DNA from 2 places in the Streptosporangium sp. NPDC000396 genome. Region 2 is predicted to be linked to the other one. Evidence: riboswitches for the same ligand, from Rfam matches in the RefSeq annotation. Region 2 holds a riboswitch; the other holds the start of a gene.
What was found. Region 2 has a riboswitch for thiamine pyrophosphate ahead of ACFY2X_RS21360 (purine-cytosine permease family protein). Riboswitches for the same ligand answer to the same signal wherever they lie in the genome.
Positions count from the first base shown of each region.

Region 1: linked by a shared signal. The riboswitch ahead of thiC (phosphomethylpyrimidine synthase ThiC) and the one ahead of ACFY2X_RS21360 (purine-cytosine permease family protein) in region 2 are both predicted to bind thiamine pyrophosphate.

Region 1 covers NZ_JBIAZA010000032.1:18,300-22,225, reverse strand. The annotation lists gene ACFY2X_RS37470 (succinic semialdehyde dehydrogenase) at 1-530, shown strand, start outside; gene ACFY2X_RS37465 (GMC oxidoreductase) at 684-2,375, shown strand; TPP riboswitch at 2,552-2,665, shown strand; gene thiC (phosphomethylpyrimidine synthase ThiC) at 2,654-3,926, shown strand, end outside.
Region 2 covers NZ_JBIAZA010000012.1:220,395-224,320, reverse strand. The annotation lists gene ACFY2X_RS21380 (GPP34 family phosphoprotein) at 1-35, opposite strand, end outside; gene ACFY2X_RS21375 (DM13 domain-containing protein) at 118-687, shown strand; gene ACFY2X_RS21370 (TenA family protein) at 703-1,308, shown strand; gene ACFY2X_RS21365 (rhodanese-like domain-containing protein) at 1,669-2,001, shown strand; TPP riboswitch at 2,078-2,219, shown strand; gene ACFY2X_RS21360 (purine-cytosine permease family protein) at 2,209-3,555, shown strand; gene ACFY2X_RS21355 (methylated-DNA--[protein]-cysteine S-methyltransferase) at 3,678-3,926, opposite strand, start outside.

The sequences.
Region 1 (3,926 bases), on a different contig from region 2:
TGAACGACGCCGTCGCGAAGGGGGCCGAGGTCCTCAGCGGAGGGAAGGCCCGCCCCGACGTCGGCCCGCTGTTCTACGAGCCCACGATCCTGGCGGGCGTCGACGAGAGCATGAACCTGTGCCGTGACGAGACCTTCGGCCCGGTCGTCTCGATCTACCGTTTCCACGACGAGGACGAGGTGGTCGAGAAGGCCAACGACACCGCCTACGGTCTCAACGCCTCCGTCTGGACCCGGAACCTGGCCCGGGGCCGCGCGCTGGCCTCCCGGATCAAGGCCGGAACCGTCAACATCAACGAGGGGTACGGCTCGGCCTACGCCTCCTACGACGCGCCCATGGGCGGGATGAAGGCCTCCGGCCTGGGCCGCCGCCATGGGGCCGAGGGCCTGCTGAAGTACACCGAGGTGCAGACGATCTCCAGCCAGGCTTCCTGGATGGGCTTCGAGCCGATCCTCGGCATGACCTACGACAAGTACGCCGACACTCTGGCGGGCTTGCTCAAGACCATGAAGAGGTTCCACCTCAAGTAAGACCCGCGGCAGGTGAGGCCCGCGACGGTCACGCACTCGGCCGTTGACCGTCGCGGCAGCCGGGGGACGGCCGTGTCCAGTTGGGTCCGGTGGGGTCCGGTGGGGTCCGGCTGTGTTTGGTGGGGTCCGGTCATCGCCCGAAGGGAATCGTGGATGTTCGACTATGACGTGCTGGTGATCGGGTCCGGGTTCGGCGGGAGCGTCTCGGCGCTGCGGCTGACCGAGAAGGGCTACAAGGTCGCCGTGCTGGAGGCCGGAAGGCGCTTCGACGAGAGCACGCTGCCCAAGAACTCCTGGAGGGTCCGCGACTTCCTGTGGGCGCCGGGGCTCGGGCTGAAGGGCATCCAGCGCATCCACGTGCTGCGCGGGCAGAAGGGCACCGGCGTCATGGTCCTGGCGGGCGCCGGGGTCGGCGGCGGTTCGCTGGTCTACGCCAACACCCTCTACGAACCCCTCGACCCGTTCTTCCAGGACGCCCAGTGGGCGGGCATCACCGACTGGAAGGCCGAGCTCGGCCCCTACTACGACCAGGCCAAGCGCATGCTGGGCGTGGTGGTCAACCCCACCCTCACCCGCGCCGACGAGATCACGAAGAAGGTCGCGGACCGGATGGGCGTCGGCGGCACCTTCCACCTGGCCCCGGTCGGAGTCTTCTTCGGACAGCCGGGCGTGGAGGTCGACGACCCCTATTTCGGCGGCGCCGGGCCGCGCCGCAGAGGCTGCACCGAGTGCGGCGAGTGCATGACGGGCTGCCGCCACGGCGCCAAGAACATGCTCATCAAGAACTACCTCTACCTGGCCGAGAAGGCCGGGGCGAAGGTCCATCCGGAGACCACCGTCACCTCGGTCCGCCCGGTGAAGGGCGGCTACCGGGTCGAGGTGAGCAAGACGGGGGCGCCCTGGCGGCGCCGTACCCTCACGGCGGAGCAAGTGATCTTCGCGGCCGGCACGTACGGCACGCAGCGCCTGCTGCACCGTCTCAAGGCCGAGGGGGCGCTGCCCCGGCTGTCCGACCGGCTCGGCGCGCTGACCAGGACGAACTCCGAGGCACTGCTCGGGTTCGAGCGGCCGTCGGTCAAGGGGGAGAAGCTCAACCACGGAGTGGCGATCACCTCCTCCATCCACCCCGACGCCTACACCCACATCGAGCCCGTCCGCTACGGCGACGGTTCCAACGCGATGGGCATGCTCCGTTCCCTCCTGATCGACGGCGGCGGGGCGCCGCGCTGGCTCGCGTTTCTCGGTGAGGCCCTGCGCCGGCCCCACCTGGTGCCGAGGCTGTTCGACCATCGCAGGTGGTCCGAGCGCGCGATCATCGCCCTCGTCATGCAGGCCAAGGACAACTCGATCACCCTGTCCGCGCGCAGGGGGCCGCTCGGCTGGAAGCTCCGCTCCAGGCGGGGCCACGGCGAGCCCAACCCCACCTGGCTCCCGGCCGGTCACGAGTTCGTCCGTCACGCCGCCGAGGAGATCGGCGGCATCGCCGGCGGGACCTGGCTCGACCTGTTCGACATCCCCGCCACCGCGCACTTCCTGGGCGGCTGCGTCATCGGCGCCGACCGCGACACCGGGGTGATCGACCCCTACCATCGCGTTCACGGCCACCAGGGCCTGCACATCGTCGACGGCTCGGCGATCTCCGCGAACCCCGGCGTCAACCCCTCCCTCACCATCACCGCCCAGGCCGAACGCGCCATGTCGCTGTGGCCCAACAAGGGAGAGGCCGACCTCCGTCCCGCCCCGGGCTCCCCGTACGTGCGTCTGTCGCCCGTCGCTCCCAAGAACCCGGTCGTGCCCGCCGCCGCCCCCGGCGCCCTCCGCCTGCCCATCGTGGACATCACCTAGAGCACCGGTCTCCTGGCGGGCACCGGCCTCCTGACGGCGGCACTCCACCGGCCGTTTCCCGGTGTCCGGCGGGCCTGCCCGGCGGGTGGGCCCGCCGGATCACAAGGGCACAAGGTGGCGCCCATACCTCAGAGCCGGGGGTTGCGGCAATGGGGTGATCTCGGGTTAACGTCATGAAGACCGAACGCGGGAGCCCGGCGCACCGGGCTGAGAGGGCGGCTGACGCGGCCACCGACCGCTTGAACCTGACCGGGTAATGCCGGCGTAGGGAGCGTTCAATGGTTTCGCCTGCCCGAAAGACCTACCTCATCGGCTCGCGTCCGGACATCCGTGTGCCCATGCGCGAGGTGCCGCTGACAAACGGCTCCGCCGTCGTCCTCTACGACACCTCGGGGCCCTACACCGATCCGGCCTACACGGCCGATCCGAACGAGGGCCTGCCTCCGCTGAGATCGGCGTGGCGCTCCCCCGGCGCGGCGCACCCTTCCGGCATCACGCAACGCGCGCACGCACGGCGCGGCGAGATCACGCCGGAGATGGAGTTCGTCGCGTTACGCGAGGGCGTCACGCCGGAGTTCGTCCGCGACGAGCTGGCCTGTGGCCGGGCGGTCCTGCCCGCCAACGTGAACCATCCGGAAAGCGAGCCGATGATCATCGGCCGGAACTTCCTCGTGAAGATCAACGCCAACATCGGCAACTCGGCCGTCGTCTCCTCGATCGACGAAGAGGTCGAGAAGATGCGCTGGGCCACCCGCTGGGGCGCTGACACGATCATGGATCTGTCGACGGGCTCGCGGATCCACGAGACCCGCGAGTGGATCCTCCGCAACTCTCCCGTGCCGGTCGGCACCGTACCCATCTACCAGGCCCTGGAGAAGGTCGGCGGACGCCCGGAGTCGTTGTCGTGGGAGATCTTCCGCGACACGGTGATCGAACAGTGCGAGCAGGGCGTCGACTACATGACGGTGCACGCGGGCGTGCGGCTGGCGTACGTGCCGCTGACCGCCCGCCGGAAGACCGGGATCGTCTCGCGCGGGGGCTCGATCCTCGCGGCCTGGTGCCTCGCCCACCACACGGAGAACTTCATCTACACGCACTTCCGGGAGCTGTGTGAGATCTTCGCCTCCTACGACGTGACCTTCTCCCTCGGCGACGGCCTGCGGCCCGGTTCCATCTACGACGCCAACGACGAGGCCCAGATGGCGGAGCTGCGGACGCTGGGGGAGCTGACGAAGATCGCCTGGGAGTATGACTGCCAGGTCATGGTCGAAGGACCCGGCCACGTGCCCATGAACAAGATCAAAGAGAACGTCGACCTGCAGATGGAACTCTGCTCCGAGGCGCCGTTCTACACGCTGGGACCGCTGACCACCGACATCGCACCCGGCTACGACCACATCACCTCGGCCATCGGCGCCGCGATGATCGGCTGGTACGGCACCGCGATGCTGTGCTACGTCACCCCGAAGGAACACCTGGGACTGCCCAACCGCGACGACGTGAAGGCGGGTGTGATCGCCTACAAGATCGCGGCACACGCGGCGGATGTGG
Region 2 (3,926 bases):
GCGAGCAGGAGGACTTCTTCAGCAATGGTCGTCACTCCCCAACCCTACGGCGTAAGCACTACGTAAGCGTCGGAGGCCGATCCTCGGGATACCTTCGGCCTGAAGCAGGAGGTCACCATGAGAATCAAGAAACTGCTCCGTCATCCGGCCACCTGGGTGGCCGTGGCCTTGGGCGCCGTCGCCTTCGGCGTCGCCCTCTATCTGTTCCAGCCGTGGCGCCTGTTCACCACGGTCGAGGTGAACGAGGCCGCGCCGGCCGCGGTCGCGAGCCCGGGGGCCACGACCTCGCAGGCCACGGGCGCGCAGGCGCCGGGTAAGCCCGCGAAGCCGGCCGGCGGCCCGAAGACCCTGGCCACGGGGACGTTCGTCTCGCACGAGCACGACACCAGGGGCAAGGCCGTGGTCCTGAAACTGGCCGACGGAAGCCGGGTGCTCAGGATCGAGAACCTGGACACCTCCGACGGTCCCGACCTGCGGGTGTGGCTGAGCGACCAGCCGGTCAAGGAGGGCAAGGCCGGATGGTTCAACCTGGACGACGGCAAGCACCTCGAACTGGGCGCGCTCAAGGGCAACAAGGGCAACGCGAACTACGCCATCCCCGCCGGAGCCGACCTGGACAGCCTGAAGACCGTCACCATCTGGTGCAGGCGCTTCAGCGTCTCCTTCGGAGCGGCCGCCCTGGCCTGAGACAATGCTCTGCCTATGAGCATTTCTGCGGAACTCCACGCCATCGGCCGTCCCCTTGTCGAGGCGCAGCTCGCCCATCCGACGGTGGCGGGGATCGCGAGGGGAGACCTGGCGGAGCCGGTGTTCCGGTCGTGGCTGGAGCAGGACTACCTGTTCCTCCTCGACTACGTGCGGGTGTTCTCCCGGCTGGCCTGGCAGGCCCCTGACGCTCATCTGGGCGACCTGGTGGACCTGGCCCACGCCACCTTCCACGAGGAGCTCAGCCTGCACCGGTCGCTGTCGGCCGAGTTCGGCGCCGACCTCGACGGAGCGAAGAAAGGGCCGGCCTGCGCGGCCTACACCTCGTTCCTGCTCGACTCCGCGGCGGACTACGCCGACGGCCTGGCGGCGCTCTACCCCTGCATGTGGGGGTATTCGACCCTGGGCCGCATCCTCGCCGAGAACCCGCCCGCCGAGCCGCGCTACCGCGCCTGGGTCGACACCTACGCCCATCCGGGCTTCGCCGAGCTGACCGAGCGCATCGCCGTGATGATCGATGAGGCCGTGCCCGACCTGGACCGGGCCAAGGAGCTGTTCACCCGGGGGATGGCTCACGAGCTCGCCTTCTGGGACGTGCCCTGACCCGGCCCGCGTCACCTTCCGGCCGCCGGCGGAGCGCGACGACCCGGCTTCCGGCGGAAGCACGGCTGCGTCACCGGGGCCGAACCCGCTCACTACCTGGGCGTCACCAGGAATTTCGCCCTTAAAATCGGATCCGGGCTCGAAGACCGGGATACGCCGGTGCCGCGCGCCTCACCGGCGCCCGCGTGCCGGCCTTCACCGCCGGAGGCGTGCCCGCCGTACGGCATGCGGGCCGGAGCGGGGGCCGCCGCGATCGGCACGGAACGGCTGGATCCTCCTTAAGGGGATCTATGCATCCATGTCGGTGAGTTGCGGGCGGTCGAGCCACTTTGCGCCCCATCTGGTGACGGACTTGAAAGAATGAATGACATGACTGTTCCTGAGGTCGAAGTGCAGGCCGTGCCGGACGGCGCGTTCCTGCTTGACGTACGCGAGCACGACGAGTGGCGGGCCGGCCACGCGCCCACGGCCGTCCACATCCCGCTCGGCGAACTGCAGGCCCGGGTCGAAGAGGTGCCCAAGGGCGAGCCCGTATACGTCGTCTGCCGTGTCGGCGGCCGTTCCGCGCACGCCGCGGCCTGGCTCAACCACGTCGGCTGGGACGCGATCAACATCGGTGGCGGCATGCAGTCCTGGCACTTCGCCGGCCGTCCCATGGTCAGCGAGAGCGGCCAGGACCCGTTCGTGGCCTGACCTGACCCCTTGCGGGGATTCGCGGCCTGATTCACCCCCTTGCGCAGAGGGGAATGAATGACATAATTCAGGGCGAATTGTCTACCGCGGGAGCTCGGGCGCAAACCGGGCTGAGAGGGCGGAATCACGCAGAGGGTCGCTTATACCCTCCGGCGCGCCGCCGACCGCATGAACCTGTCCGGGTAATGCCGGCGTAGGGAGCGTTTCATGGCGCATGACGTCATCGATTCCAAGCATGCCGAGGCCCCCCTCACCCTCGACCAGGCTCCGCCGAAGACCCTCGGCATGCTCGACCAGGGCGCGTTCTGGGCCAACCTGGGCGTCAGCCTGCTCGGGTTCTCCTTCGCGCTCTACGTGGTCAACCCGCTGCTCGACGGCAACCCGCTCACCTTCACCGCGGCGCTGACCGCCTCCCTCGTCGGCAGCCTGATCGGCACCGCGATGGTCGGCCTCGCCGCGGTGCCGGGGGCGCAGACCGGCCAGCCCTCGATGGTGCTGCTGCGCGGGCTGTTCGGCGCGAAGCTCTCCTACGTCCCGACCGTGCTCAACATCATCCAGATGATCGGCTGGGGCGCGTTCGAGCTATGGGTCATCGCCATGGGCGCACAGGCGATCTTCGGGTCGTCCATCCCCTACGCGGTCTGGGCGATCGCGGCCGGGGTCCTGACGACCGCGCTGACCATCTATCCCCTGGGCGCGATCAGGCTGATCAGGCGGTTCGTCACGATCGGTGTGATTATCTCGGTGGCCTGGTTCGCGGTGGTCTTCCTCCGCGAGACCCCCGCCCAGACCGGCGGCTCCTGGCACGCCTTCGTGTCGGCCGTGGACTTCGTGATCGCCCTGTCGGTCTCGTGGGTGCCGGTCGCGGCGGACTACGCCAGGCACTCGCGCTCCAGCCGCGCCGCCTTCACCGGTGTCGTCGGCGGCTACACCATCGCCCAGGTGGCGTGCCTGGCCGTCGGCGTCTACGCGGTGGCGCTCGCCGGCCACGAGGTGGTGGACAGCCAGCCGACCGCCGTGTTCGCCCCCTTCGTGGCGGCCCCGCTCGGCGCGCTGTTCTTCGGCATCCTCGTGCTGCGCGAGACCGACCAGTCGTTCGCGAACGTCTATTCCACGGCGATGTCGCTGCAGAACCTGATGCCGCGGGTGGACCGCCGGATCTTCTCCGTGGTCATCGGCGTGCTGGCCACGGGCGTCGCCCTCGTCGTCGATGTCAACTCCTACGGGGCGTTCCTCAGCATCATCGGCGCGGTGTTCGTGCCGATGTTCGGTGTGCTGGCGGTCGACTACTTCCTGCTCGGCCACGGCAGGAACTGGGACACCTCCGAGAACGCGCCCTCCCGGTGGTCCATGGTGATCCCCTGGGTGCTCGGGTTCGTCACGTGGTGGCTGCTCGCCGCGCCGCCGAAGGTGCCGTGGTGGGCGAACTTCTGGAACGGCGTCAGGGAGGCCATCGGCTTCGTCCCGCAGCCGTGGATGAGCGCGGCCGTGGGCGCGTTCCTCGTCTCCGGTCTGATCACGCTCGGCCTCGGCGCGTTCCGCCGCCGCCTGTAGGCGGGGCGGCCACCGTACGGGTCGCGGGCGGTGACCCGCGAGGCTCACGGTGGCCGCTACGAGTCGCGGGCGGTGATCCGCGAGTCTCGCGGGCGGTGGTCATGAAGCCCTGTGGACGGTGGCTAGGAGCCCTGTGGGCGGTGGCTGGGAGCCGCCGGGCGAGTGGCTCCCGCCGCCGCCCTCTCGACGCGCAGCAGCCGCTCCTTGGCGGCGGCGCCTCCCGCGTAGCCGCCGAGGACGTTCTCGCTCTCGACCACCCGGTGGCAGGGCACGATCACGCAGACCGGGTTGCTCCCGAGCGCGTTGCCGACCGCGCGCAGCGCCCTCGGCCGGCCGATCCGCTCGGCGATCTCGCGGTAGGTGGTCACCGT